One region of the Lysobacter yananisis genome, then DNA from elsewhere that is predicted to be linked to it. Evidence: riboswitches for the same ligand, from Rfam matches in the RefSeq annotation. Region 1 holds a riboswitch; each other region holds the start of a gene.

The links. A riboswitch is a leader RNA that binds a small molecule or an ion and turns the genes downstream of it on or off. The one in region 1 is predicted to bind cobalamin.
Region 2: another riboswitch for cobalamin. It lies ahead of btuB (TonB-dependent vitamin B12 receptor); the one in region 1 lies ahead of metE (5-methyltetrahydropteroyltriglutamate--homocysteine S-methyltransferase).
Region 3: another riboswitch for cobalamin. It lies ahead of RDV84_RS03575 (CoA-acylating methylmalonate-semialdehyde dehydrogenase); the one in region 1 lies ahead of metE (5-methyltetrahydropteroyltriglutamate--homocysteine S-methyltransferase).

The regions. Positions count from the first base shown of each region.
Region 1 covers NZ_CP133568.1:398,408-407,844, reverse strand. The annotation lists gene RDV84_RS01800 (OmpW/AlkL family protein) at 1-549, opposite strand, end outside; gene gap (type I glyceraldehyde-3-phosphate dehydrogenase) at 785-1,789, shown strand; gene RDV84_RS01790 (diguanylate cyclase) at 1,983-3,632, shown strand; gene metE (5-methyltetrahydropteroyltriglutamate--homocysteine S-methyltransferase) at 3,856-6,135, opposite strand; cobalamin riboswitch at 6,325-6,594, opposite strand; gene RDV84_RS01780 (COG3904 family protein) at 7,040-8,209, shown strand; gene RDV84_RS01775 (aldo/keto reductase) at 8,585-9,437, opposite strand, start outside.
Region 2 covers NZ_CP133568.1:666,348-675,784, forward strand. The annotation lists gene RDV84_RS02865 (bactofilin family protein) at 1-348, opposite strand, end outside; gene RDV84_RS02870 (DUF6776 family protein) at 352-1,089, opposite strand; gene RDV84_RS02875 (DUF4126 domain-containing protein) at 1,161-1,754, shown strand; gene bfr (bacterioferritin) at 2,216-2,692, opposite strand; gene RDV84_RS02885 ((2Fe-2S)-binding protein) at 2,947-3,150, opposite strand; gene RDV84_RS02890 (RNA pyrophosphohydrolase) at 3,283-3,909, opposite strand; tRNA gene RDV84_RS02895 (tRNA-Met) at 4,035-4,111, shown strand; gene queD (6-carboxytetrahydropterin synthase QueD) at 4,282-4,638, shown strand; gene RDV84_RS02905 (phasin family protein) at 4,952-5,362, shown strand; gene bioD (dethiobiotin synthase) at 5,597-6,283, opposite strand; gene RDV84_RS02915 (GAF domain-containing protein) at 6,447-6,929, shown strand; gene RDV84_RS02920 (TfoX/Sxy family protein) at 6,926-7,414, shown strand; cobalamin riboswitch at 7,606-7,838, shown strand; gene btuB (TonB-dependent vitamin B12 receptor) at 7,976-9,437, shown strand, end outside.
Region 3 covers NZ_CP133568.1:825,216-834,652, forward strand. The annotation lists gene RDV84_RS03560 (enoyl-CoA hydratase/isomerase family protein) at 1-116, opposite strand, end outside; gene RDV84_RS03565 (enoyl-CoA hydratase) at 113-907, opposite strand; gene RDV84_RS03570 (acyl-CoA dehydrogenase family protein) at 904-2,082, opposite strand; gene RDV84_RS03575 (CoA-acylating methylmalonate-semialdehyde dehydrogenase) at 2,094-3,608, opposite strand; cobalamin riboswitch at 3,781-4,000, opposite strand; gene RDV84_RS03580 (M23 family metallopeptidase) at 4,380-5,594, shown strand; gene RDV84_RS03585 (DUF2188 domain-containing protein) at 5,911-6,174, opposite strand; gene RDV84_RS03590 (response regulator) at 6,425-7,039, shown strand; gene RDV84_RS03595 (LysR family transcriptional regulator) at 7,100-8,020, opposite strand; gene RDV84_RS03600 (pirin family protein) at 8,132-8,833, shown strand; gene RDV84_RS03605 (alpha/beta fold hydrolase) at 8,928-9,437, shown strand, end outside.

The DNA.
Region 1 (9,437 bases):
CTTCACGTCGGTGCCGATGTCCATCCAGCGCGCGTCGACCCGGACCGCGCCGCGCTCGTTGAGGATGAAGTCCACGCCCACGTGCGCGGCCACGCCGACCGAGTCCTCCAGCTTGAGCTTGGCGCCGCGCAGCGGGCCGGTGGTCTTCTCGCTGAAGAAGGTGGTGTAGTTCACGCCCACGCCGACGAACGGCGAGACCGTGCCCTGGCTGTTCCAGTGGTATTGCAGCGAGAAGGTCGGCGGCAGGTGCTTGGTGGTGGCGACCTTGCCCAGGCCCTTGATGTCGATGTCGTGCTTGAACGGCGTCGCCGCCAGCACCTCGATGCCGAGGTTCTCGCGCAGGAAGTACTCGAAGGTGATGGTGGGCTGGACGTTGTCGCCGATCTCCAGTTGGGCGGTGCCGCCGAGCACGCTGCCGTTGTTGGACTTGGGCTGGACCTGGTGGGCGCCGATGCCGACGGTGAAGGTGCCGGCCTGCTGGGCCAGGGCAGGGTGGGCCGCGCAGGCGAGCGCGGCGGCGACGAGGCCGCCGGTCAGTCGATGGTTCATTCCTTGAGTCCCCCTTGCAGATGAGTGCGGAATGCCGGGTTTTCTGAACAGGCCGAAGCCTGCCGCGCACTCTAAATGCGCAGTAAAACCGCAAACCTTGATTGCCATCGCAGTCCGGGCGCGGCTCACGGTCGCTCTCGGCCGCGGTCGTGCCGGACTGCGACGCCGGCCCCGCCTTGCTAGAATGGCGGTTTCCCCACTTCGACCCGCCCCGGCGGACGCAGGAGTTATCGCAATGACGATCAAGGTAGGCATCAACGGCTTCGGCCGCATCGGGCGCAACGTGCTGCGCGCGGCCGTGCAGAACTTCGACGGCGAGATCGAAATCGTCGCGATCAACGATCTGCTCGAGCCGGACTACCTGGCCTACATGCTGCAGTACGACTCGGTCCACGGCCGCTTCAAGGGCACCGTGGCGGTCGAAGGCAACACCCTGGTCGTCAACGGCAAGAAGATCCGCCTGACCCAGGAACGCGACCCGGCCAACCTCAAGTGGGACGAGGTCGGCGCCGAAGTCGTCGTCGAATCGACCGGCCTGTTCCTCGACAAGGCCACCGCGCAGAAGCACCTCGACGCCGGCGCCAAGAAGGTGGTGCTGTCGGCGCCGTCGAAGGACGACACGCCGATGTTCGTCTACGGCGTCAACGACAAGACCTACCAGGGCGAGGCGATCGTCTCCAACGCCTCGTGCACGACCAACTGCCTGGCGCCGCTGGCCAAGGTGCTCAACGACAAGTGGGGCATCAAGCGCGGCCTGATGACCACCGTGCACGCCGCCACCGCGACCCAGAAGACCGTCGACGGCCCGTCCAACAAGGACTGGCGCGGCGGCCGCGGCATCCTGGAGAACATCATCCCGTCCAGCACCGGCGCGGCCAAGGCGGTCGGCGTGGTGATCCCGGAGCTCAACAAGAAGCTCACCGGCATGTCGTTCCGCGTGCCGACCTCGGACGTGTCGGTGGTCGACCTGACCGTCGAACTCAACAAGGACGCCACCTACGCCGAGATCTGCGCCGAAATGAAGGCGCAGTCGGAAGGCGCGCTGAAGGGCGTGCTGGGCTACACCGAGGACAAGGTCGTCGCCACCGACTTCCGCGGCGACGCGCGCACCTCGATCTTCGACGCCGACGCCGGCATCGCGCTGGACGGCACCTTCGTCAAGCTGGTGAGCTGGTACGACAACGAGTGGGGCTATTCCAACAAGTGCCTGGAAATGGTCAAGGTGGTCGTCGGCAAGTAAGCCGCCGCACCGGCCCCGGGCGTGCGAGACGCGCATGGACGACGAGACCCCGCAACCGCCATCGCCGCCACCGCCGCGCCGCCTTGAACGGCGGCGCTGGCTCCGCGCCGGCACCGCGCATCGAAACAGCCCCGCTTCGGCGGGGCTGTTTCGTTTTGCGAGGCACAAAAAATCGGTTGCGGAAGCGGGCCGCATGCAGCCGGCGGTGCGGCGCGGCTTGTATCGGCAGTTCCTCGGCCTGCTGGTGATGGCGGTGGTGCTGCCGAGCCTGGCGTTCGGCGCGGCGATGGTGCTCGCCCGCTACCGGGCCGAACTCGACGAGATCGATGCGCGCACCGCCGCCAGCGCGCACGTGCTCGCGCACGAGCTCGACGAGAGCCTGGCCGCGCTGCAGGCCAGCCTGCACGTGCTGGCTGCGGCCGGCGCGCGCCACCGCCTGGACTGGAGCGTGGAACTGCCCGAGCTGCAGCGGCGCTACCCGCCGATCCTGACCTTGATCGCCACCGACGCGCGCGGCCGGGTGATCGGCGCCGCGCCGGCCGCGGCGGCCGCGCGCGCGGTCGGCTTGGACGTCTCCGACCGCGACTACTTCCGCCAGCCGGCGCGCAGCGGGCGGGATTACATTTCCGACGCCTTCGTCGGCCGCGGCCTGGGCAGCGACCCGCTGGTGGTGGTGTCGGTGCCGCGCTACCGCGACGGCGCCTTCGCCGGGGTGATCGAGGCCTCGCTGGCGCCGGCCCACGTCTACGACGAAAACGGCCACGGCGACTACGAGACCGTGCTGCTGGACCGCGCCGGCCGGGTCATCCACGCCAGCGGCGGCATCGGCCTGAAGTTCATGCAGCGCGCGGCCGACACCGGTTTCGCGCCCGCGCTGGCCCAGCGCGACGCCGGCGCCGCGCGCCGCGCGGTGCCGGTGATGCCCGACGGCGGCCACGCCTTCGTCGCCGCGGCCCGCACCCGCGGCGGCTGGACCTTGTACGCGGTGGCGCCGCGGGAACTGGCCGCGCGCCCGGCGCTGGAGCGGGCGATGTCGATGATCCAGTTGCTGCTGCTGGCGGTGCTCGGCGCGGCGTTGGCGTTCGTGTGGTATGCGCGGGTGCTGGCGCGCGCGTCCTCGCTGCTGCTGCAGCGGCTGCGCGCGCTGGCCAGCGGCGCCGCGCCGGCGCCGGGCCTGCCGGCCGGCGACGTACCGATGCCGGAGGAACTGCAGCCGGTGCTGGCCGCCATCGTCGACCTGTCGACGCGGCTCGACCACGCCCACGCCGAACTGCGCCAGAGCCTGGCCGAGCGCGAACACGACGTGGCGCAGCGCACCGAGCAACTGCGCGCGGCCCTGCGCGAACTCGACCGGGTCGCCTGCACCGACCCGCTGACCGGCGCGCTGAATCGTCGCGGCCGCGACGAATTCGTGCAGGCGCTGGCCGCGCAGGGCGCGCGCCTGGGCAGCGTCGCGGTGCTGTTGCTCGACGTCGACCACTTCAAGGCCTACAACGACCGCTACGGCCACCGCGCCGGCGACGAAGCGCTGCGCACCGCGGTGGCGGCGATCCGCGCCGAAGTGCGCGAAGGCGACGACGCGGTGGTGCGCGCCGGCGGCGAGGAATTCTGCGTGCTGATCCCCGGGGTCGGCCGGGCGCGCGTGCTCAACATCGCCCGCGCGATCCTGCTCGGGCTGTATCGCCGGGACATCGAACACCGCGACAGCGAACACGGCCGGCTGACCTGCAGCATCGGCGTGGCGATGGCCTACAGCGTGGACGAACTGGATGCGGCGATGGATCGCGCCGACGAAGCGCTGTACCGGGCCAAGCGGCGCGGGCGCAACGGGTTTTGTTCTTGATCGCGCGAGGATCGCAGCGCGGGTAGCGGATGTCGCGGCGCGTGGCCGCAGGCGGTGCGTATCGCGAAACGGCGGCGATGCGGGTTTCGCGGTGGTCGGATTGGCGCGGTTCGCAGGGAACAAACGACGGGCGTTCGCGCATCGGCGAGCGCCCGCGTCGGTTGCCTCGGCCGCGCCGGACGCGCCGCGCACGCGGCGCGACGCATCCGCCGGACCGTCCGGCTCAGGCCTCCGCCCGCGCCGCCTCGCGCAGGCCTTGCGCCGCGCTGACCATCGCCCGCAGCGCCGCGCGCACTTCCGGCCAGCCGCGGGTCTTCAGGCCGCAGTCCGGATTGACCCACAGCTGCGCCGGTTCCAGCACGTCCAGCGCCTTGTCGAGCAGCTCGCGCATCTCCGCTTCGTCGGGCACGCGCGGGGAGTGGATGTCGTACACGCCCGGGCCGATGCCGTTGGGGTAGCGGTAGCGCACGAACGCGTCGAGCAGCTCCATGCGCGAGCGCGAGGTCTCGATCGAGATCACGTCGGCGTCGAGCGCGGCGACCGCGTCGATGATGTCGTTGAACTCGGCGTAGCACATGTGGGTGTGGATCTGGGTCGCGTCGCCGACGCCGCTGGCGGCGAGGCGGAAGCTCTCGCCGGCCCAGGCCAGGTACGCCGGCCAGTCGGCGCGGCGCAGCGGCAGGCCTTCGCGCAGCGCCGGCTCGTCGATCTGGATCGCGGCGATGCCGGCCGCCTCCAGGTCCAGCACTTCCTCGCGCAGGGCCAGGGCGATCTGCCGGCAGCTGTCGGCGCGCGGCTGGTCGTCGCGCACGAACGACCACTGCAGGATCGTCACCGGCCCGGTCAGCATGCCCTTGACCGGCTTGGCGGCGTGGTCCTGGGCGAAGCGGCTCCATTCCACCGTCATCGGCCTGGGCCGGGCGACGTCGCCGAACAGCACCGGCGGCTTGACGCAGCGCGAGCCGTAGCTCTGCACCCAGCCGTGCGAGGTGAAGGCGAAGCCGTCGAGCTGCTCGCCGAAGTACTCGACCATGTCGTTGCGCTCGAACTCGCCGTGCACCAGCACGTCGATGCCGAGCGCTTCCTGCTCGCGCAGGCACTGCACGGTTTCGTTTTCGAGGAAGGCGCGGTAACCGGCGTCGTCCAGGCGCCCGGCCTTGTGTTCGGCGCGGGCCTGGCGCACCTGCGCGGTCTGCGGGAACGAGCCGATGGTGGTGGTCGGGAACAGCGGCAGCTTCAGCCGTTGCTGCTGCAGCGCGATGCGCTGCGGATAGGCGCTGGCACGGCGGGTCATCGCCGGCTCGACCGCGGCCAGGAGCTTGCGCACCTGGGCGTTGCGCAGCAGCGGCGAGGCCAGGCGCGCGGCGCGCGCGCTGGCGGCCTGGGCCAGTTCGCCTTCGGCCGCGGCGTCGCCGGCCAGCGCGCCGGCGACCAGGCGCAGCTCTTCGATCTTCTGCTTCGCGTACGCCATCCACTGCTTCAGCGGGCCGGGCAGCTTGCGTTCCAGCTCCAGGTCGGTCGGCACGTGCAGCAGCGAGCACGACGGCGCCAGCCAGCGCGCGCGTTCGCCGGCGCGGCGGGCCAGGCTCAGCGCGGCGTCGAGGTCGGCGCGCCAGATGTTGCGGCCGTCGACCACGCCCAGGCTCAGCGCGCGGTCGGCCGGCAGCAGCGGCAGCACCGCTTCGAGCTGTTGCGGCGCGCGCACCAGATCCAAGTGCAGCGCTTCGACCGGCAACTGCGCGGCCAGCGCGGCGTTGTCGCCGAGCGCGCCGAAGTAGGTCGCGAGCAGGCGCTGCGGCGAGTCGGCCTGGGCGAGCGCGTCGAAGGCGCGGCGGTAGGCGGCGCGGTCGGCGTCGTCGAGGTCGAGCGCCAGCGCCGGCTCGTCGATCTGCACCCACTGCGCGCCGGCCGCCTTGAGCGTGGCCAGCAGCTCGGCGTAGGCCGGCAGCAGCGCGTCGAGCAGTTCGCGCGGATCGCCGCCGTCCGTGCGCTTGCCGAGCTTGAGCAGGGTGACCGGGCCGAGCAGCACCGGCCGCGCGTCCAGGCCGAGCGCGCGGGCCTGGGCCAGTTCGGCCAGCGGCTTGTCGGCGCGCAGCGAGAAGCGCTGGCCGGGTTCGAACTGCGGGACCAGGTAGTGGTAGTTGGTGTCGAACCACTTGGTCATTTCCAGCGCGCGCAGGTCGCGGCGGCCGTCCTGCAGGCCGCGGGCGAGGGCGAAATAGCCAGAGAGCGGATCGTCCTCGAACGCGGCGCGGTGCGAGGCCGGGATGGCGTCGAACAGCACGGCGGTGTCGAGGACATGGTCGTAGAGCGAGAAATCGTTGCACGGCACGCTGTCGGCGCCGGCCGCGACGGCCAGGCGCCAGTGGCGTTCGCGCAATCCGGCGGCGGTGGCCTGCAGCGCGGCCGCGTCGCGGTCGCCCTTCCAGAACGATTCCAGGGCTTGCTTGAGCTCGCGCCGCGCGCCGATGCGCGGGAAGCCGAGGGTGGTGACGCTGATCATGATCAATACCTGCGATGCGTGGGCATGACGCAGGGCAACGAAGGAGACCACGGCCGCGCCGGCCCGGACGCGGGTGCGCCGGACTGCGGATCGATCCGTTGGCTTCGACCTCCGCCCCCGCGGGCGAGCCGGCCCGCCGCGCGCATCGCGCGGACGCGACGGCGAAGCGGGACCGGAGTCGGACGGAAGGCGTACCTTCCGGTCGCGGCAGGTCTTCGGGCTCGGGACTTTGAGCGAGGAGTGAGCGCAGAGGAGTGAGAAGCGAGCAAAAGCCAAAGGGCTTTACTCGCTTCTCACTCCTCTGCGCTCACCCCTCGCTCCGCCTACTAAGGCCGCTTCCCAGGCGTACCGCCCAGTGCCAAGGCCCGTTCGTTTCCCATACCGCTGCGGGGCAGCTCCGGATTCGCACCGGATTCCCTCTGGCCGGCCGCGGCGTCAACCGTGGCCGGCGTGTCCCATCGCTTTATCTGTATGAAGCGATGTTCACCGAGACGCGGCCAAGGTACGCAGCGGGCCCGGCGAAGTCAAATGACACTGCGGCGGTTTGCGGCACCGGTCGGGCCGGGACGAACGGCATCGGGCCTGAAGGCCCTCCCAAGCGTCAGGGGCGGTGCGGCAGCGGCGGGAACATCGAAGGCTCCAGCGATCGTGGGAGGGCCTTCAGGCCCGATGCTGTCCGGTCAGATCGCCGCGCTCCCGCCACGTTTGCCGCACCTGTCGGTTGCGCGCGCGAGCGGTCCGTCCTCGCCCCGGGTTCATCCGCCCCGCGTCAACATGAAGCCCGGCCCGCCCACGCGCGTCGTGCTCGTTGAGCTTGGACGAGCCTGCCGCTAACGTTTGCAGGCGCAGCGCGCGGCGCGGGCCAGGACGGTCCCGCGCGATTCCGACTCCGGTGGCTCGACACATGGTTCCGCAACGCTCCCCGTTCCTTTCCCGCAGGCTCCTGGCCGCCGCGTTCGCGGCGTTGTGCGCGCTGGCGCTGGCCGCTTGCGGCCGGGACCCGCAGGCGCCGCCGGCCGCGGCGGTGACCCTGGGCAGCCAGAACGAGATGCCCAAGCCGGCGCCGGCGGCGGTCAGCGAAGAGGACATCCTCAAGGGCACCTACTGGCCGCCGGCCAAGCTCGACGGCGGCAGCGCCCGGATCAGCTGCGAATACGACTACCCGCGCTTCGGCGACGGCGACACCCTGGAATCGCTGGACTTCTTCAGCCTGGTCGACGCGATGTCGCCGTGCCAGCAGCGCGGGGTGGTGCGGGTGCGCTACCAGGGCAAGATCGGCGCCGGCTTCACCGCGCTGACCCAGCGGGTCGCGGCGATGGCCGCGCGCATGGAGATCCCGACCCGCATCCTCGACATCGACTCCAGCGGTGGCCACGTCGAGGAAGCGCTGCGCGCCGGCGACTCCATCGCCGAATCGGGCTGGGCGATCTGGGTGCGCGAGAACTCGGTCTGCCACAGCGCCTGCGTGCTGGTGCTGGCGGCCGGCGACACCCGCTCGATCGAGGGCAAGGTCGGCATCCACCGGCTGATGCGCGACCGCTCCACCGCCACCTCGCGCGCCGAGCTCAGCCGCGAACTGCGCGCGATCAACCAGCAGGTGCGCGATTACCTGGAGCGCAACGGCGTGGCCACCGCGGTCTCGGACCTGATGATGACCGTGGCCAACCGCGACCTGCGCATCCTGACCCCGGACGAACTCAAGCAATACGGCCTGGACGGCACCAACGCCGCCCAGGACGACCTCGACCGGATCCGTCTGGCGCGCAAGTGCGGCGACGACTTCGTCCGCCGCCGCGAATCCTTCCGCCGCGCGTTCGACGCGCAGTGCATGGGCACCGGCAAGAGCTTCGAGTCGATGCCCGAATGCGCCGAGCAGTTGCAGGCCCAGTTCGGCTTCCCGGACAAGACCTGCCCGGGCGAGAGCCCGGCCGACCTGTACGCGCGCGACCTGCCGCCGCCGTTGCTGGACGAGGCCGCGGCGGGCGAGGGCGCGGCCGAGCCCGCCGACGGCAAGCCGGCCGGCGCGGCGGGCAAGAACGAGCCGCCCGCCAAGGCCGACAAGGCGGCGAAGTAGGCGTGCTGTAGGCGAGCGGCGGCGCTGCCGCGCGCGGATTCTCTGCCGTCGCTTCCGTTCCGTTTCGCCGTGGCGTTTGCGCTGCGCGTCTGTTCCGCGGCTTCGCTTCGCCTCCGATTCGCCCCGCTTCATTACCCCGTCATTCCGGCGAAAGCCGGAACCCATTTTGCCGTTGCTCTTGCGACGGTCGGAAAAGCGGAACGGCAAAATCAAGGTGGGTTCCGGCTTTCGCCGGAATGACGGGGTGGGGGAGCGCGTTGTAGTGGAAAGCGCGGCCCGCAACCGGAGTGGCGGAGTTGGGGACGTGGTGTACCGGAAAGCGCGGCCCTCAGTCGCCGCGCCCTTCTGCTTTGAAGTCCGTCTTTACCCAGCGCCTCACCAATCGCGTCGCACCCGCGCGCCGCCGAACATCGCGCCGACGATGCCGGGCAGGGCCAGGAAATCGTGCGGGAACCCCAACGCGATCGCGCTCGCCTGTTCCAGCCGTTGCAGCTGCGCGGCGCCGAGCGCGAGCTCCAGCGCGCCGAGGTTTTGCACCAGCTGCGCTTCGGTACGCGCGCCGATCACCGGCACGATCGCGCCGGGCCGCTGCAAGGTCCACGCCAATGCGACCTGCGCCGGCGGGCGCTCAAGCTCGCGCGCGATGTCGACCACGACCTCGGCGATGTCGAGCGCGCGCTCGGTCAGCGCGCCGTTGCCGATCGCGACCGCGCGCCGGCCCTGAGCCGTGGCCGGGTCGAGGTCGGCGCGCGAATACTTGCCGGTCAGCACGCCGGAGGCCAGCGGCGACCACGCGCTCACGCCGAGGCCGAGTTCGCGCGCCATCGGCAGCAGTTCGCGCTCGCTGTCGCGCTGGGCCAGGCTGTATTCGGTCTGCAGCGCCACCAGCGGCGACCAGCCGCGCAGTTCGGCCAGGGTCTGCATGCGCGCGGCCTGCCACGCCGGCAGGTCGGAGACGCCGGCGTAGAGCAGCTTGCCCGCGCGGACGAGGTCGTCGAAACCGCGCATGACTTCCTCGACCGGCGTGGTCGCATCCCAGGCATGCAGGTAGAGCAGATCGAGATAGTCGGTGCCGAGCCGGCGCAGGCTGGCCTCGACCGATCGGCGCAGGTTCTTGCGGTGGTTGCCGCCGGCGTTGGGATCGCCCGGGTCGGTGCACAGCGAGAATTTGGTGGCGATCACCAGGCGGTCGCGGCGGCCCTGGGCGAAGCGGCCGAGCAGGGTTTCC
Region 2 (9,437 bases), 270 kb from region 1:
GGTCAGCTGCGAGCCGGCGGTCATCTCGACCACCTTGTAGTGGACGTTGCCCTCGACCCGGGCCTTGGCCGCCAGTTCGATCCGCTCGCTGGCGTAGACATCGCCATGCAGGGTGCCGTTGATGACCACCACCGGCGCGCGTACTTCGCCCTCGATGCTGCCGTTCTCGGCCAGGGTCAGGCTGGCCGGCTGGCCGTCGACGGCGACCAGCTTGCCGATGATGCGGCCCTCGATATATAGGCCGCCGCTGAATTGCAGGTCGCCGCGGATCACCACGTGCGAGCCGATCATGGTGTCGACCTGGCCTTCGCGCAGGGGGGCCGGTTTGCTGCTGTTGGTCTTGAACATCTGTCAGGTTTCCCCAGTCGTTACGGTGACGCCGCTCTTCCAGGCGAAGCGCTGCTCGATCGAGGCGTTCTCTCCGCGCAACGAAACGCGGATGCGTTGCGGAGTGAACCCGGCCGGCAGCATCACGCTGCCGTCGAGGGTCTGGAAGTAGCGGAAGGAGTAGTCCTGGGCGGGCGCCTTGGACTTCTGGTGCAACTCGTCCCAACCCACGCTGGCGAGCTTGCCGCCACGCACCCCCTCGACCTGGAATTGCAGCCCCCCGCTGCTCACCGCGCCGCGGTTCAGGTTTTGGGTCAGGACGATCTGGTACCGCCAGGTGCCACCGGCCTCGGCGTGGAACTCCACCGAATGCACGTTCAGCCCCTTGGCCGGCGCAGTCGCGCCGACCAGGCGTTCGTAGAAGGCCACGTCGGCGCGCAGGTCGGAGATTTCCTCCTCGCGCTGGGCCAACGAGCTCTGGACCTGCTTGTTGGCGGCCCGGCTGATCTGGTCGGAGCGCTGCAGGTTGGCCTCGCGCTGGGCCAGCTTGTCCAGTTCGGACTGGCGCTGGCGCAGCTCGCGCCGGGTCTGGTCGAGCTCGACCTTGAGCTTGGGCAGCTGCGGCGCGGCCAGCGACTGCGACCACCACCAAGCCAGGGCCAGCGATACCGCCCACGCCACGCCCACCGCCGACCAGATATAAGGTCGCTTGTCCGGCTGCTGCTGGACGATGACGAAGCGGGGCGGCGGCGTTTTGCTCATACGGGGACGTCGACGGCCCGCAGCCGCCGGTTTACCTATACTCAACCTTCAATCTTAACGGGAATGCCGCGATGTCCGATGCGCACCTGTTCGCAGTTGGCGTAGTTCTGGCCTGGCTGTCGGGCGTCCGGGTCTACCTGACCGTGTTCGGGGTCGGCCTGGCCGGCATGCTCGGCTGGCTGGACCTGCCGCCGGCGCTGCAGGCGACCCAGTCGCCGTGGGTGCTGGGAGTGTGCGGCGCGCTGACGGTCGGCGAGTTCTTCGCCGACAAGATTCCCGGCGTGGACTCGGGCTGGGACCTGCTGCATACCCTGCTGCGGGTGCCGGTGGGCGCGTTCCTGGCCGCCGCGACGATCTCGCCGGACGGCGAGCTCGGCGCCGGCGCCCTCGCCGCCGGCGCCGGCGTGGCCCTGACCAGCCACCTGCTCAAGTCCGGCTCGCGCGCCCTGCTCAACACCTCGCCCGAACCGATCAGCAACTGGACCGCCTCGCTGACCGAGGACGCCGCCGTGATCGGGGTGCTGGCGCTGGCCTTCGCCCACCCCTGGCTGAGCCTGGGCATCGTGGCGACGATCACCCTCGTGCTGGTCCTGGCGCTGTGGTGGCTGTGGCGGCTGCTGTTCCGGCGGCGCAAGCGCGAGCCCAAGGCGCTGGAAGCCGGCTGAGGCCGCGATCGTTCCCGCTCCCGAAAACCGCCGGCCCGAGCCGGCGGTTTTTGCATGCGCGAGAGACATGGCCGAAGCCACTGTAGGAGCGGCGCGAGCCGCGACCGCGGGGCAACCGCTGGCACCGTCGGTTTCGAAGCAGGTGCGTTGTCGCGGTCGCGGCTTGCGCCGCTCCTACAGGGAGCCGACGGGGCGACGCGATGACGGGCGCTGTGCGCGAATCGCCGCCGAAGCGCCGCGCGGAACCATCGGATGTCGCGGAAACGGCCATAAAAAAGCCGCCGGCGCGGGGCCGGCGGCTTGGGTTTCGTCTGGCTGGCTCGGCGATGCGTGTCGCCGCGGCTGGCTGGAGAAAGGTCGCCGCTTGCGCGGCTTGCGGTCGATCCGTCTGGCTGGCGTGCGCTGGCGGGTGGATCGGGCCGCGGCAGGAACGCGAGGTTCCTGCGCGATTGCGGTGGCGCTTACGAGGCGTCTTCGATCTTGGTCAGCAGGTAGTTCTGCTCGCCGATGCGCTCGATCAGCGCCAGTTGGGTCTCGATCCAGTCGACGTGCTCTTCTTCCGAATCCAGGATGTCGGCGAACAGCTTGCGGCTGACGTAGTCGCTGACGGTCTCGCAATACTTGATCGCCTCGCGCAGCAGCGGGATCGCTTCCAGCTCCAGCGCGAGGTCGCACTCGAGCAGTTCGCGCGGGTTCTCGCCGATGCGCAGCTTGCCCAGCGCCTGGAAGTTCGGCAGGCCGTCGAGGAACAAGATGCGGTCCGACAGTTTGTCGGCGTGCTTCATCTCGTCGATGGACTCGTGGTACTCGTGCTCGGCGAGTTCCTTGAGGCCCCAGTTCTTCAGCATCTTGGCGTGCAGGAAGTACTGGTTGATCGCGGTCAGCTCGTTGTAGAGCGCTTTGTTGAGGTATTCGATGACTTTGGCGTCGCCCTTCATGGCCGGCTCCTGCGTTGCGATGGGCGGCACTGTAGCCCTTTCGCGCGGGCCATGACGAAACGCGAATCGTGCGCAACGGTAATCGCGAATCGCTCGCACGCAGCCGCGCGGACTGTGGCGGCGAACACGAAAACGGCCGCGCGAGGCGGCCGTTTCGGGAATTCGTAGGGCGGAACGTTGCGCTGGCTGAAACCCGGTTTCCGGACCGGGAGCGCCTGCCGCCGCAGCCGCGGCGCCGGCGTGTCGCGGCCGCGTCAGGCGGCCTGTTGCAGGACCGACAGCGGCAGTTCGCGCACGTTGCGCGCCTGCTCCAGCAGCGAGCCGGCCAGGTCCAGGCAGCTGCCGCAATTGGCGCCGGCGCCGGTACGCATGGTCAGCTCGGACACGCTGCGGCAACCGGCTTCGGCGGCCTGGCGGATATCGCGGTCGGTGACTCCGTTGCAGATGCAGACGTACACGGCGCTGGTCTTCGGTTGGCAGCCGGCTGGCTGCGCGACCATTCCGCCACGGATGAGAATGATTGTCAATTAATGGCAGCCCAATTCGGCAAAGCCGCCGGTGGAGCCGCCCAGACCCTGCCGAGCCGCGGCTCAGGCGCCGGGTTCGGAGCCGCCGCAGGCCGACTGCCCGCCGGGCCGCGCGCGCGGCCGCTGGTGCTGGCGGCCGCCGAGGCCGGCATCGCGGCGCGGGTCGGGCCGCGCATCGGCGACCGGGCACGGCATCGGCACCGCCTGGTCGCCGGCGACATGGCGCGCGAACGGCGCCAAATGGCGCAGGGCGCTGGTGTAGACGCCGCGCTTGAACATCACCACGTGCTCGATCGGGTACCAGAAATCGACCCAGCGCCAGTGGTCGAACTCGGGCTTGTCGGTCACGTCCAGGCACAGATCCGATTCCTGCCCGGTCAGCCGCAGCAAGAACCACACCTGCTTCTGGCCGATGCAGACCAGCCGGTCGTTGCGCCGCACCGCCCTGCGCGGCAGCCGATAGCGTAGCCAGCCCGGGGTGGCGCCGAGCACTTCGACATGATGGGGTTGCAGGCCGGTTTCCTCGCGCAATTCGCGATACATGGCCTCCAGCGGCGTCTCGTCGCTGTTCATCCCGCCCTGCGGGAACTGCCAGCCGTCGCGATGCACCCTGCGCGCCCAGAACAGGCGGCCATCGGGATGCATCAGGACGATGCCTACATTGGGTCTGTAGCCGTCCGGATCGATCACGATGCGGACTCCTAATTTCACTGTCTCCGACTCTGCCACGGGGTCGGCCAGAGGACAAGCCGGGCAAAACGCCGCGAAAGGATTGACAAGACCGGCCCCGGCATGAAGAATGCGCGGCTCACCGTGGCTATGTAGCTCAGCCGGTTAGAGCACAGCACTCATAATGCTGGGGTCGGTGGTTCGAGTCCACCCATAGCCACCATAGAACAACGCGCCGCAACACCAATCAGGGCCCGCCAGCGCAGCGGGCTTTTTCGTATCCGCACCGCTGCATCCCGCCGCCGCGTTCGCGCCGGCTCCGGCGCTGCGCGATCATCGGTCTTCCACGCGCCGGCGCCGCCGGCTCCGCACCCGTTCGCCGCCATGCCCGCCATCGACATCTTCAAGGTCTTCACCCTGGAAGCCGCGCACCGGCTGCCGAACGTGCCGGAAGGCCACAAGTGCGCGCGCCTGCACGGGCATTCGTTCCGGGTCGAAGTGCACCTGCGCGGCGATATCGGCGAGCACAGCGGCTGGCTGATGGACTACGCCGACGTCAAGAAGGCGTTCCAGCCGATCCACGACCGGCTCGATCACCACTACCTCAACGACATCGAAGGCCTGGACAACCCGACCAGCGAGCGGCTGGCGGTGTGGATCTGGGAACAGCTCAAGCCGGCGCTGCCGCTGCTGAGCGAAATCGTGGTCCACGAGACCTGCACCGCCGGCAGCCGCTACCGCGGCGAGTGACCCGGCGCCGGCGCTTCGCGCCGGCATCTGCGACGCAAACCGATGCCGCGCCCGCTTCCGGGTCGGGTCATGCGCGCGCCACCGTATCGACATCCGCCCCCGCCAGCGTGGCCGGGCGGATCGGCGCAGGTCCGCGCAGCGAAGCCGCTTTGCCTATTCAGGTAGCAACCCCGTAACTGACTGAACCGGCAGGTTTTCTGAACGATTCAGGACCGCTGGTCGGCACCATGTTGCGGCGCAACAAAAGCCGGTCTATGCTGCATCGCACAATCCAGTCGCCCTCCGTCTGGGCCACCTTTTCAGGAGCTAAGCCATGTACCAGCAGTTCAACGAACAGTTCGCCGCCGCCACGCGCCAGTTCGCGGACACGGCCGCTCAGGTCAACCGCCTGGCCCTCGACAACGCCGAGGCCGTGTTCGGCCTGCAGATCGCCGCGATCGAAGACCGCGTCAACGCCACCTTCGCCTTCTTCGGCGAAGCCGCCGAGGCCCGCGACTTCGACGCCCTCAAGACCCTGTTCCCGAAGGGCGTGCAGGTGGCTCGCGAGAACGTCGAGCGCGCCGTCAGCACCGGCCAGGAAGCCTTCGGCCGCACCCTGAAGACCAACGAAGCGATCGCCGAGCTGGCCAAGTCGCAGGTCGAGACCGCCGCCAAGGCGACCCAGGCCAACGTCGAGAAGGCCACCAAGGCCGCGGCCAAGGCCGCCGCTCCGGCCGCCAAGTAAGCCTCGCGGCCGCCGCCTCTCTCCCGGCGGCCCGATGCGATGAAGAAACCCGGCAGCGCGAGCTGTCGGGTTTTTTCGTTTGCACGGTGCGCAGGCCCCGGCCGGAGGATCGGAAGCGCCCGGTAGGGGCGGCGCCAGCCGCGACTGCGGCAACGCGACTGCGGCGGTATCTGCGACGCGAGCGGAAACTCCGCGGTCGCGGCTTGCGCCGCTCCTACAGGAGGAGTTCGGGATTCAGAAGACCGGGCGCAATGCACCGGCCAGGGTCGCCGGGGCGGGCTGCGCCGCATGCGGCAGCCGGCCCCAGCACGGCGCCGGCAGGCGCCGGCGCAGGATCTCGAAGTTCTCGTCGGCGCGCGCCATGTGCGGGTCGATGCCATTGGCGATCCAACCGATCAGCTCGGCTCCGTCGGCCTGGATCGCGCGCGCGCTCAGCCGGGCGTGGTTGATCGCGCCCAGGCGCAGGCCGACCACCAGCACCACCGGCAGTTTCAGCGCGCGCACCAGGTCGATCTGGTCGAGCTGAGCGCTGACCGGCGCGGCCCAGCCGCCGACGCCCTCGACCACCACGGTGTCGGCCTGGGCGGCCAGCCGCGCGTGCGCGGCCAGGATCGGACCCAGCGCGATCTCGACGCCGGCTTCGGCCGCGGCGATCTCCGGCGCCAGCGGCTGCGGCAGGGCGTACGGGTTGACGTCTTCGTAGCGCGGCCGCGGATCGCTGGCGGCCTGCAGCAGCAACGCGTCCTCGTTGCGCCAGCCGTCCGGGCCGGGCTCGCAGCCGCTGGCGACCGGCTTCATGCCGACCGCGCGCGCGCCGCCGGCGCGCAGGGCGTGCAACAGGGCGGCGCTGGCGACCGACTTGCCGATGCCGGTATCGGTGCCGGTGACGAACAGGCCGGGGAGCCGGCGGGCAGAAGTCATGCGGGAGTCTCGCGGCTGGGGCCGCCCGGCGCGCGGACGGGACCGCGCGGCCGACGGCGCGCTTGTCGGAAGGGGCGGCGGCGCCTGTGACTGATCTCGCGCTTTCCCGGCGCCGCCCGGTGGGCATGGTAGTCGCAGCGGACGCCGCTGTTACACTCCGAAGATGTTTACTGCCTCCACACTTTCGGGCCAAAAGTCCGAGCAATACGCCCAATTGGTCGACCAGGCCCGCGCCCTGCTCGACGGCGAGCGCGACCGCATCGCCAACGCCGCCAATCTGTCGGCGCTGGTCAACCAGGCCCTGCCGCAGCTCAATTGGGTCGGTTTCTATTTCTTCGACGGCACCGAACTGGTGGTCGGCCCGTTCCAAGGGCTGCCGGCCTGCGTGCGCATTCCGCTCGACAAGGGCGTGTGCGGCGCAGCCGCCACCCGCCGCCAGACCCAGCGCGTGGCCGACGTGCACGCGTTCCCCGGCCACATCGCCTGCGACGCGGCCTCGCGCTCGGAAGTGGTGGTGCCGCTGACCCGCGGCGCCGAACTGATCGGCGTGTTCGACCTGGACAGCCCGATCCCGGACCGCTTCGACGCCGACGATCAGGCCGGCCTGGAAGCCTTGGCCCAGGTGTATGTGGAGTCGCTGGCATGAGCGGAACCAAGATGCGCAACATCGGCCCCAAGAGCGCGGCCTGGCTGCGCCAGGTGGGGCTGCGCACGCACGAGGACGTCGCCGCGATCGGCACGGTCGAGGCGTTCATGCGGGTCAAGCGCGCCGGCTTCAAGCCGACCTTGAACCTGCTCTACGCGATCGAAGGCGCGCTGCTGGACTGCCATTGGCAGGAGATTCCCGACGAGCGCCGCCAGGAGCTGATCCTGGCCGCCGAGGCGGCCACCGCGCTGCTGCCGGCGCCGCGCAACAAGCCGGCCGCCGCGCCGGTGCGCACGACGGTGCATAACGAAGATCGCCATGAGGACGGCGGCTTCGGCGGCTTCGGCGGCTTCGGCGCGGGCCGCGAGGAAGGCGGCCACGGCGGGGATGGCGATGGCGCCGGCGACGAACGCGCCGGCGACGAGCGCGACGACGACGGCGCGGCCGGCGACAACGGTCGCGACGAGGGCGGCCGGCACGACTGAGCCGGTGCCGCACGGCTGCGCCCGCGTCCTGCAGGAGCGGCGCAAGCCGCGACCGCGGCAACCCAGCCACGTCGAAAGCAGTAACGCGAGCGATCGCCGCGCGGTCGCACCTCGCGCCGCTCCTGCAGCGGCCTAGGGCGGCTCCGACCGGTCAGGCAGGCGGCGCCGGGTTCGCGTACACTGCGCCCCGCTTCGAGGTGACCCCGCGGCCAGGCCGCCGGGTTGAAACGGGAAGCCGGTGACGCCCGGCGGCGCGGATCTGCGATCCGGCCGCGGCCAGTCCGGCACTGCCCCCGCAACGGTAAGCGCGTCGACAGCGCGGCAACCGCCACTGTGCCACCGGCCTCGCGCCACCGGCATGGGAAGGCGCCGCGCCGGAACCGGTCCGCCGGTTCGGCCCGCAAGTCCGGAGACCGGCCCCGAAGCCCCCACAGGTTGCGATGCGGAGGGCATCGCGGCGGTCGCCGCGCCTTCGCGCCGGCTCGCCTGCGTTCGCCCTCCCCCGCCGCCGCCCTTCGCCGTTCGTCGTGCGCGCAGGATCGCGCGCGCAGGAGTGCTTCAATGCGTCGTTACCAGTTGCTGTCCCTCGCCATCGCCGGCGCCCTCGCGCTGCCGGCGGCCGCCGTCGCCGCGCCCGCCGGTGCGCCCACCGACCTGGATCAGGTCGTGGTCACCGCCAACCGCACCGCGGTCAGCGTCAACGACCTGCTGACCCCGGTCGACGTGCTCGACCGCGCCGACATCGAGCGCAGCCAGGCGCGCGACCTCAACGACCTGCTGCGCGGCCGCGCCGGCATCACCATCGCCAACCAGGGCGGCGCCGGCAAGCTGACCACGCTGTTCCTGCGCGGCAGCGAATCCGACCACGTGCTGGTGCTGGTCGACGGCCTCCGCATCGGTTCGCCGACCTCGGGCCTGGCCTCGCTGCAGGACCTGCCGCTGGAGTTGATCGACCGGATCGAGATCGTGCGCGGCCCGCGTTCGAGCCTGTACGGCGCCGACGCCATCGGCGGCGTGATCCAGGTGTTCACCCGCCGCGAGCGCCAGGGCTTCGCCCCGCGCGTGCACGCCGGCGGCGGCAGCAACGGCACGGTCGAGTTCGGCACCGGCTTCGGCGGCCGCGGCGGCCGCGGCTGGTTCGGCGCCGATTACAGCTTCCGCAAGACCCAGGGCATCAACGCCTGCCGCGGCGCCGGCTTCCCGGTGTTCGCCGGCTGCTTCACCGACGAGCCCGACCGCGACGGCTACGAGAGCCACGCGCTGTCGCTGCGCGGCGGCGTCGAGATCAACGAGCAGTGGAGCGTGGAAGGCCAGGCGCTGCGCGCCGAAGGGCAGAACGATTACGACGGCAGCTTCGTCAACTATTCCGAGACCGTGCAGCAGGTGATCGGCGGCAAGATCGACTGGCGGCCGAGCGAGCGCGTGCACGTGCAGCTGACCGGCGGGCGCAATGTCGACAGCTCCGACAACTTCCTCGGCGCGGTGCCGATGGGGTACTTCAGCACCAACCGCGACAGCGCGACCTTGCAGGCAGATTTCAACCTCTTCGACGGCCACGTGCTGAGCGCGGGCTTCGATTGGCTGCGCGACGAAGTGCGCAGCGACACCACCTACGACGAGCGTTCGCGCGACAACAAGGCCGGTTTCGTCCAGTACCAGGGCCGCTTCGGCAACCAGTCGTTCGAAGCCAGCGTGCGCCGCGACGACAACGAGCAGTTCGGCGGCCACACCACCGGCGGCGCCGCGTGGGGCCTGAACTTCGCCGACCACTGGCGCGTCACCGTCGGCTACGGCACCGCGTTCAAGGCGCCGACCTTCAACGAGCTGTACTACCCGTTCTTCGGCAACCACAACCTCAAGCCGGAAGAGTCCAAGACCTGGGAACTGGGCCTGGCCTACCGCGGCGAGAACTTCAACGCGCGCATCGACGGTTTCGACACCCGCGTGGACGAGCTGATCACCTTCGACTCGGCGATCAACCTGCCCAACAACATCGAACGCGCGCGCATGCGCGGCGCCGAGA
Region 3 (9,437 bases), 430 kb from region 1:
GTGGCGATGCCGATGCGGCCGTGCGCACCCTGGCGCTCTTCGAACAGCACCGGCGCCGGCTGCGCCGAGTCCTGCGCCGAACCCCGCGCGTCCGCGTCCTTGAGATGCGCGTTCATGCGTTCTTCCATTGCGGCGCGCGCTTTTCCAGGAACGCGGCCACGCCCTCGACCTGATCGGCGCTGTCGAACAGATCGACGAAGGCCTCGCGCTCGCGCACCAACGCGGTCGCGTGCGGCTGGCTGCGGGTGGCCTGGACCAGCGCCTTGCACGCGGCCACGCTGGTCGGGCTCTGCTTTTCGGCCTGCTTCGCCCATTCCAGCGCGCGCGCCAGCGCCTGGCCCTTGGGCACCACCTCCTCGACCAGGCCGATGCGCAGCGCGGTCGCCGCGTCGATGCGTTCGCCGAGCAGGATCATGCGCTTGGCCCAGCCCTCGCCGACCAGCCGCGGCAGGTTCTGGGTGCCGCCGGCGCAGGGCAGCAGGCCGACGGTGGCCTCCGGCAGCGCCAGCTGCGCCTGTTCCTCGGCGACGCGCAGGTCGCAGGCCAGCGCGCATTCCAGGCCGCCGCCCATGGCGTAGCCGTTGATCGCGGCGATCGACACGCCGCGGAACGCACTGAGCGTCTCGAAGGCCTCGCCGAAGCGGCGCGCGGCCTCGCGCGCCAGCGCCTTGTCGCCGCCGGCGAACTGCTTGAGGTCGGCGCCGGCGCTGAAGAACTTCTCGCCTTCGCCGACGATCACCAGCGCGTAGACCTCGCGGTCGGCGTCGAGGTCGCGGACCAGGTCGCGCAGCGCGGCCAGGCTGTCGCGGGTCCAGGTGTTGGCCGGCGGGTTGCTCAACGTCACCACCGCGGTGTGGCCGTCGATGCGCAGCTGCAGCCCCGCATGGGTCTTGGCGGTCGAACTCATCGCAATTCCTCTTCGCTGTTGAGCAGGTGGCGCGCGATGATCACGCGCATGATCTCGTTGGTGCCTTCCAGGATCTGGTGCACGCGGCAGTCGCGCATCAGCCGCTCGATCGGGTACTCGCGGATGTAGCCGTAGCCGCCGTGGATCTGCAGCGCTTCGTTGCAGATCGAAAAGCCCGCGTCGGTGGCGAAGCGCTTGGCCATCGCGCACCACACGGTGGCGTCGCCGGCGCCGGCATCGACCTTGCGCGCGGCGGTGTGGACCATCTGCCGCGCCGCCACCAGCTGCGTGGCCATGTCGGCGAGCTTGAACTGCAGCGCCTGGAATTCGGCCAGTTTCTTGCCGAACTGGCGGCGCTCGCCCATGTAGCGCCGGGCCGCGTCGAGCGCGCCCTGGGCCGCGCCGAGCGAGCAGCTGGCGATGTTGAGGCGGCCGCCGTCGAGGCCCTTCATCGCGATCTTGAAGCCGTCGCCTTCCGCGCCGAGCAGGTGGTCGGCCGGCACGCGTACGCCTTCGAACGAAATGCCGCGGGTGGGCTGGCTGTTCCAGCCCATCTTCTCTTCCTTGCGCCCGTAGACGATGCCGGCCGCGTCGGCCGGCACCGCGAACGCGCTGATGCCGCGCGCGCCGTCGCCGCCGGTGCGCGCCATCACCACCAGCAGGTCGGTCGAGCCGGCGCCGGAGATGAAGGCCTTGGCGCCGTCGATGACGTAGTCGCCGCCGTCGCGCCGCGCGCGCGTGCGCAGCGAGGCCGCGTCCGAACCCGCGCCGGGCTCGGTCAGGCAGTACGAAGCCAGCTTGCGCCCGCTGGCCAGTTCCGCGCCCCAGCGCGCGCGCAGCGCCGGGGCGGCGTGCGCGGCGAACATCCAGGTGGCCATGTTGTGGATGCTGATGAAGGCGGCGGTGGAGGGATCGGCCGCGGCCAGTTCCTCGAACACGATCGCCGCGTCGAGCCGGGTCAGGCCGGAGCCGCCGGCCGCCTCGTCCACGTACAAGCCGCAGAAGCCCAGTTCGCCGGCCTGGGCGATGGCTTCGCGCGGAAACACGCTGTGCGCGTCCCAGTGCGCCGCATGCGGCGCGAGTTCGGCGCGGGCGAAATCGCGCGCGGCCTCGCGGTAGGCCGCCTGTTCTTCGCTGAGCCCGGTCGGCGCGGCCGGATGAACCTGCCAGTCCATGACCGCGGCCATCACTTGAGGCTGATCGTGGTGTTGACGCCGTGGCCCAGCGTGTCGTCGTCGAACCAGCGCGCGGTGACCGTCTTGGTCTGGGTGTAGAAGGTCACGGCCTGTTTGCCGTAGGGGCCGAGGTCGCCGAGCTTGGACGCGCGCGAGCCGCTGAAGGAGAACAGCGGCACCGGCACCGGGATCGGCACGTTGATGCCGACCTGGCCGACATCGATGTCCTCCTGGAAACGCCGCGCGGCCGCGCCGGACTGGGTGAAGATCGCGGTGCCGTTGCCGTTGGGATTGGCGTTGACCAGTTCGATCGCCTCGTCCAGCGTCTCCGCGCGCAGGATCACCAGCACCGGGCCGAAGATTTCCTCGTCGTAGATGCGCATGCCGGGCGCCGCGCCGGAGAAGATCGTCGGACCGACGAAGTTGCCGCGTTCGTAACCCGGCACCGCCGGCGCGCGACCGTCGAGTTCGAGCGTGGCGCCCTGCTCGACGCCGGAGGCGATCAGGCCCTCCACCCGCTCGCGCGCGGCGCAGGAGATCACCGGGCCGACGTCGGTGCCGGCCTCGGTGCCGGCGTTGACCTTGAGCGTCTTCGCCTTGGCCACCAGGTCGGCGATCCAGTCGTTGGCCGCGCCGACCAGCACCGCGGTCGAGGCCGCCATGCAGCGCTGCCCGGCCGCGCCGAACGCGGCGCCGGCGAGCGCGTTGAGCGTCTGCTCCTTGTTCGCGTCGGGCAGCACCACCGCGTGGTTCTTCGCGCCCATCATGCATTGCACGCGCTTGCCGGCGAGCGAGGCGCGCTGGTAGACGTGGGTGCCGACCTTGGTCGAACCCACGAACGACACCGCCTTGATGTCGGGGTGGTCGCAGATCGCATTGACCGCGGTTTCGCCGCCGTGGACGACGTTGAGCACGCCCTTGGGAATGCCCGCCTGCAACGCCAGCTCGCACAGGCGCATGGTCACCAGCGGGTCCTGCTCGGACGGCTTGAGCACGAAGGTGTTGCCGGTGGCGATGGCCATCGGGAACATCCACAGCGGGATCATCGCCGGGAAGTTGAACGGGGTGATGCCGGCGCACACGCCCAACGGCTGCAGCAGGGTGTAGGTGTCGACGCCGCCGGCGACGTTGTTGGCCAGTTCGCCCAGCTGCAGGTTGCCGATCGCCGCGGCGTGCTCGACCACTTCCAGGCCGCGGAACACATCGCCTTCCGCGTCGGGCAGGGTCTTGCCCTGTTCGGCGGTGAGGATCGCCGCCAGTTCGCCCATGTGCTCGCGGATCAGCTGCTGGTACTTGAGGAAGATCCGCGCGCGCGCGCCGATCGGCGTCTTGCGCCAGGTCTTGAACGCGCGCTGCGCGGCGGCGACGGCGGCGTCGATTTCCGCCGGCGTCGCCATCGGCACGCGCGCAAGCACGGCCTGGGTGGCGGGATTGACCACGTCGCGCCAGTGCGCGGTGGAGGATTCGACGAACTCGCCGTCGATCAGCAGCTTGACGGTCGCGACGTCGGTCGCGACTGCGTGCATGTCGTTCATGTTGGTCTCCGGATCGCACACCCGCGAAGGCAGGCGCTGCGCGAACGAAGACCGGGCGAAAGGCGGGCGCACGCGCGCCGCACCGCATCCGCTCGTCAGGTCGCCCGCCGCAACGCCCGAGGAGAACGCCGCGGCGCGGGCCGCGGCAAAGCCGCGTGCGCCGTCCCGACGTCCGCCACAGGCCGGTCTCCGGACTCGCGAGCGACGCGGATGCGTCCCGCCGGCGCCTTCCCGCGCGTTCGCGCAGTGGCCGATGCCGGCTGTAACTCGCCTACCGTTGCGGGGGCAGTGCCGGAATGGGACTCGCGTCCGCACCGGCTTCCCGTTTCACCCTGCGCGCTCGCTGGAGCGGGCGGCAGGACACCTGTGGCGCGCGCAGTGTAGTGGTTCGGCGGCGACAGCCACAAGCTGCGCCGCGGTATGGTCGCCGGCCGGCGCCTTCGTTCGCGCCGTCGGCGACGCGCGGCGGGCATCGCGCCGCGACCGACGCGCGCGGCGCTGCGACACGGCGAATGCGCGTTCGCGACGCGATGAACCGCGCGCCCGGCGAGCGCCATTTCATCCACCTGAATTGCACATCGCACCGCCGCCGCGACTTGGCCGATCGGCGGGATCGACGCCGCGCCCGGCTGCGCGCGAAGGCGCGTATAAGGGCCTCAGGCGGCCTGATTGCAGGCAACACCGGGACGTCCGCGCTCGTCCGCGCGCCGCCGGCCCACAGCGCGAATCACGCCGCGTCGCGGCCTGCTCAAGGAGAACCACATGCTCAGGAAGAACCGCATGCCCGAACACCACCGCGCCTCGAACAACGCGAATGCCCGCCGCGCGCGCGGCGCGCCGGCGCTGTGCCTGGCCCTCGCGCTCGCCGCTTCGTCGCTCCCGGCGTCGGCAGCCGACGACGCCGCGCCGCGCGATGTAAGCGGCACGGCGCCCAATGCCAGCGCCGGCGGCGCTTATGCGGTGGCCGAACACGGCGAGCATCTGTCGCCGCAGTTCCGCCAGCGCGCCTGGAACGACATCCGCGACAACGCGCGCAAGCTCAAGCTCGCCGCCGCGCCGCGATCCTCGGCGCGTTCGCTCGGCGGTTTCGCCTGGCCGCTGGCGCTCAACAACGGCCTGGCCGATCCGGGCTATCACGCGATCTCGAACTACGTCGACCAGGCCGGCGCCGGCCAGGTCCTCGACTACAGCTGCGGCGCGCGCAGCTACGACGGCCATCGCGGCACCGACTATTACCTGTGGCCGTTCTCCTGGTACAAGATGGACAACAATCAGGTGAAGGTGATCGCCGCGGCGGCGGGCACCATCGTCGGCCGCTACGACGGCAATTTCGACCGCAGTTGTTCGGTCAACAACAACAACTGGAACGCCGTCTACGTCCAGCACGCCGACGGCTCGGTCGCCTGGTACGGCCACATGAAGAACGGCTCGGTCACCGCCAAGGGCGTCGGCGCGAGCGTGGCGCAGGGCGAGTACCTCGGCATCGTCGGCAGTTCCGGCAGTTCGACCGAGCCGCACCTGCACTTCGAGGTCTACGACGCCAACGCCAACCTCATCGATCCTTACGCCGGCTCGTGCAACGGCCTGAATCTGTCTTCGGCCTGGGCCGCGCAGCGGCCGTACTACGACTCGGCGATCAACAAGCTGATCGTCGGCAACGCCCAACCGGCGTTCGCGTCGTGCCCGAACGCGGAGAGTCCGAACGAGAACACCGCGCTGCGCTACGGCCAGCAGGCCTCGTTCAGCGCGTTCTACCGCGACCAGCTCAACGGCCAGCAGAGCCAGTACCGGATCCTGCGGCCGAACGGCACGGTGTTCGCCTCGTGGACGCACAACGGCCCGGCGCCGCATTACGCCTCGTCGTGGTGGAACTGGACCTGGAGCAGTTTCGCGCCGAGCGGGCCGGCGGGCGTCTGGCGCTTCGAGGTCGCCTACAACGGCACGACCTACAGCAAGAACTTCACCTTGTCGCCCTGACCCCGGGGAGTCCCAGGCTCGGCGCCGCCGGTGGCGGTGCCGGGCCGTCGGCGGTGCGGCGGCGATAGCCGCACGCATCGCCGCGGCGGGGTACGAGCAGCGCTTGCGTTCGCGTGCGCCGCCGTCGCGGCGCGCCAGCGCCCGATGCGCGCTTGCGCTTCGACGGTGCGATGGCTGGGCCGGCGGCGATCCTTCCGCGCGATCCGAACCAGCGACGCGGCCGTTGCAAGCGCTCGGCCGCGCAAGGTTGATCGCGTGAACGCACGCGGCCCTACCCTCGTCCGCGACGCTTGGCGCGGTCGCTACCGCCGCGGCCTCACTGCCGCCGCCACTCCGCGCACATCGCGCCGGCCGTGCCGCCGAGGAACACCGCTTCGCGGTCCATGCGCCCGTCCAGGCGCTGCACCCAGACCTCGGTGTGGCCGCCGGTGTCCTGGTTCTGCCGGCGCGCGCGCACCCGCGCCGCGGCGCTGGCGATGTCGCGGGTGGGGAACGCGATCTCTTGCGAACCGTTGATGCGCAGGCGCCAGAACCGCTGCGCGTGGGATACGACTTCGTAGATCGTCACCAGCGTGGACATCGGCACTCCATGCGGTCCGGCGATGCGGGGTGGCGCCACGCTAACAAAGCCCAAACGTGATGAATGTAGGAAAACCCCGATTCACCGTCGGCATGCGTCTACACAAGCGTAGACACCCGGTTACGTAACGTAGTCATCCGCCGACGTTCGCGTCGGCGCACCGCACTTTGCCCGCGGGCGAGTTGCGGACCTCGGAAACGGCCTGGACATTCGCTCGCATCATCTACGGAGCGATAAGGAAATGATCCGGGTGTTCATCGTCGATGACCAGCCATTGGTCCGTCACGGACTGCGCTGGATCCTGGGCGCGCACAGCGACATCGACGTGGTCGGCGAAGCCGGCGATCCGCACGAGGCGGTCCAGCGATTGGACCAGTCCGCGGCGGACGTGGCCTTGTGCGGCTTCAACCTGCCCGACGACGACGGCCTGGGCCTGGTGCAGCGGCTGCTGCGGCACGATCCCGCGCTGCGCATCCTGATCGTGTCGGTGGTCGGCGACGGGCCGATGCCGCGCCGCCTGCTCGCCGCCGGCGCGCTGGGCTACGTGTCCAAGACCCGCGACGCCGCGGTGGTGGTGCGCGCGCTGCGCGAAGTCGCCGCGGGCCGTCGTTTCATCGACGACTCGCTCGGCGGCCGCATCCTGTTCGAGTCCTCGCCGTTCGACCGGCTCAGCCCGCGCGAGTTGGAAGTGACCCGGCTGATGGTCGAGGGCCGGCGCAACCACGAGATCGCACTGGCCCTGCGCGTGGCCGAATCGACCGTGCGCACGCTGCGTTCGCGCGCGCTGGGGAAGCTGGACGTGCGCGGCGAAGGGGCGTTGATGCGGTTGGCGATCGACCATGGGTGGGTCGCGCGCGGGGGATGAAACGCGATGGCACCGGGCGCGCGATGCTGGCGGAGCCGCCGGCGATCCGCTCACGTCCGCTCACCCCTGCGGATCGGCCCACGGCGCGCGTTCGAACTGCTGCGCCAGGTATTCGATCAGGGCCTGCACCCGCGCCGGCCGCTCGCGCCCCGGCGGGGTGACCACGTGCAAGGCGATCGGCGGCGGCGCCCACTGCGGCATCACGATCTCCAGCGCGCCGCTGCGCAGTTCGCGCCAGACCAGGAACTCCGGCTGCAGCGCCAGCCCCAGCCCCGCCAGCAACGCGGGATTGAGCGCCTCGGCGTTGTTGACCCGCAACGGCGCCGGCACGCTCAACGAGAAGTCGCCGTGGCGCGCATGGTGGAAGCGCCAGGCGTTGCCGAAACGCGAGTACGCGTAGGCCAGCGCGCTGTGGCCGGCGAGTTCGCGCGGATGGGTCGGCCGCCCGCGCGCGTCCAGGTACGCCGGCGCCGCCACCAGCACGATGCGCACGCCGCACAGGCGCCGCGCCAGCAGGCTCGAATCGGCCAGCGCCGAGATGCGCAGGGCGAGGTCGTAGCCGCCGCCGACCAGGTCGGTGACGCCGTCGTCGAAGTCGATGTCCAGCGCGATCTCCGGATAGCGCTGCATGAACTGCGGCAACAACGGCGCCAGGTGGGCGACGCCGAACGACATCGGCGCGGCCAGCCGCACCCGTCCGCGCGGACTGCGCGCCTGGGCGGTGACCTCGGCCTCCACCGCCTCGCCTTCGGCCAGGATGCGCCCGGCGCGTTCGAGCGCGCCGCGGCCGCTCTCGGTCAGCGAGATGCGCCGCGAAGTCCGGTGCAGCAACGTCGTCTTGAGCCGGGTTTCCAGGCGCGAGACGGCCTTGGACACGGTCGCCTGCGACAGGCGCAGTTCCTCCGCCGCGCGAGCGAAGGAGCCCAGTTCGGCGACCTTGGCGAAGATCGCCCAGGCTTCCAGGTCGGGGAGTCGGGTCATGTCGTCATTACACCACTTTTGGAAACGATGGTTTTCTATCGTTTCTATTCTAAACCCGATCGCGCAGGCCTATCGTTTCCCCATCGACCGCACACACAAGGAAACGCCGACATGATCGAACTGCGCCCCTATTCCAGCCTCGGCGGCGAAAACCACGGCTGGCTCGACGCCAAGCACCACTTCTCCTTCGCCGGCTACCGCGACGCCGCGCGCATGGGCTGGGGCGCGCTGCGGGTCTGGAACGACGACACCATCGCCGCCAACACCGGCTTCCCGCCGCACTCGCACGCCGACATGGAGATCATTACCTACGTCCGCGACGGCGCCATCACCCACCAGGACAACCTCGGCAACCGCGGCCGCACCGAAGCCGGCGACGTGCAGGTGATGAGCGCGGGCGGCGGCATCCAGCACGCCGAATACAACCTGGAGCCGGGCACCACCCGCATCTTCCAGATCTGGATCATCCCCGACGCCCGCGGCGGCGCGCCGACCTGGGGCGCCAAGCCCTTTCCCAAGGACGACCGCGGCGGCCGCTTCGTGGTCCTGGCCAGCGGCATCGAAGGCGACGAGGACGCGCTGCCGATCCGCGCCGCCGCCCGCGTGCTGGGCCTGACCCTGGCCGCCGGCGAATCGGCCGAATACGGCTTCGACGGCGAGCGCTACGGCTATCTGGTTCCCGCCAAGGGCGCGATCGAGGTCAACGGGGTGACGGTGAACGCCCGCGACGGCGCCGCCATCCGCGGCGAGGCGCGTATCCGCGTGACCGCGCTGGAAGACGCCGAAGTCGTGCTGGTCGACACCGCCCCGTAACCCGCGCCGCCGCATGCTCGTGTGCTCCACCCGCGCCGCCTCCCGCGGCGGCGCGCTTCCCCTTACGTCCCTTCCCCACCGCTCCGGAGCTCCCATGGCCACCTTCACCACCCGCGACGACGTGCAGATCTACTTCAAGGACTGGGGCCCGCGCGACGGCGAACCCGTCGTCTTCAGCCACGGCTGGCCGCTGAGTTCGGACAGCTGGGAATCGCAGATGTTCTTCCTCGCCGCGCATGGCTATCGCGTCATCGCCCACGACCGCCGCGGCCACGGCCGTTCCAGCCAGCCCTGGGACGGCAACGACATGGACCATTACGCCGACGACCTGGCGCAGTTGCTCGAACACCTCGACATCCGCGGCGCCGCGCTGTTCGGCTTCTCCACCGGCGGCGGCGAAGTGGCCCGCTACATCGGCCGCCACGGCACCGCGCGGGTCAAGAAGGCCGGCCTGATCTCGGCGGTGCCGCCGCTGATGCTCAAGACCGCCGACAATCCGGGCGGCCTGCCGCTGGAGGTGTTCGACGGGCTGCGCGAGGGTTCGATCAAGGACCGCTCGCAGTTGTACAAGGACATCGCCAGCGGTCCGTTCTTCGGCTTCAAC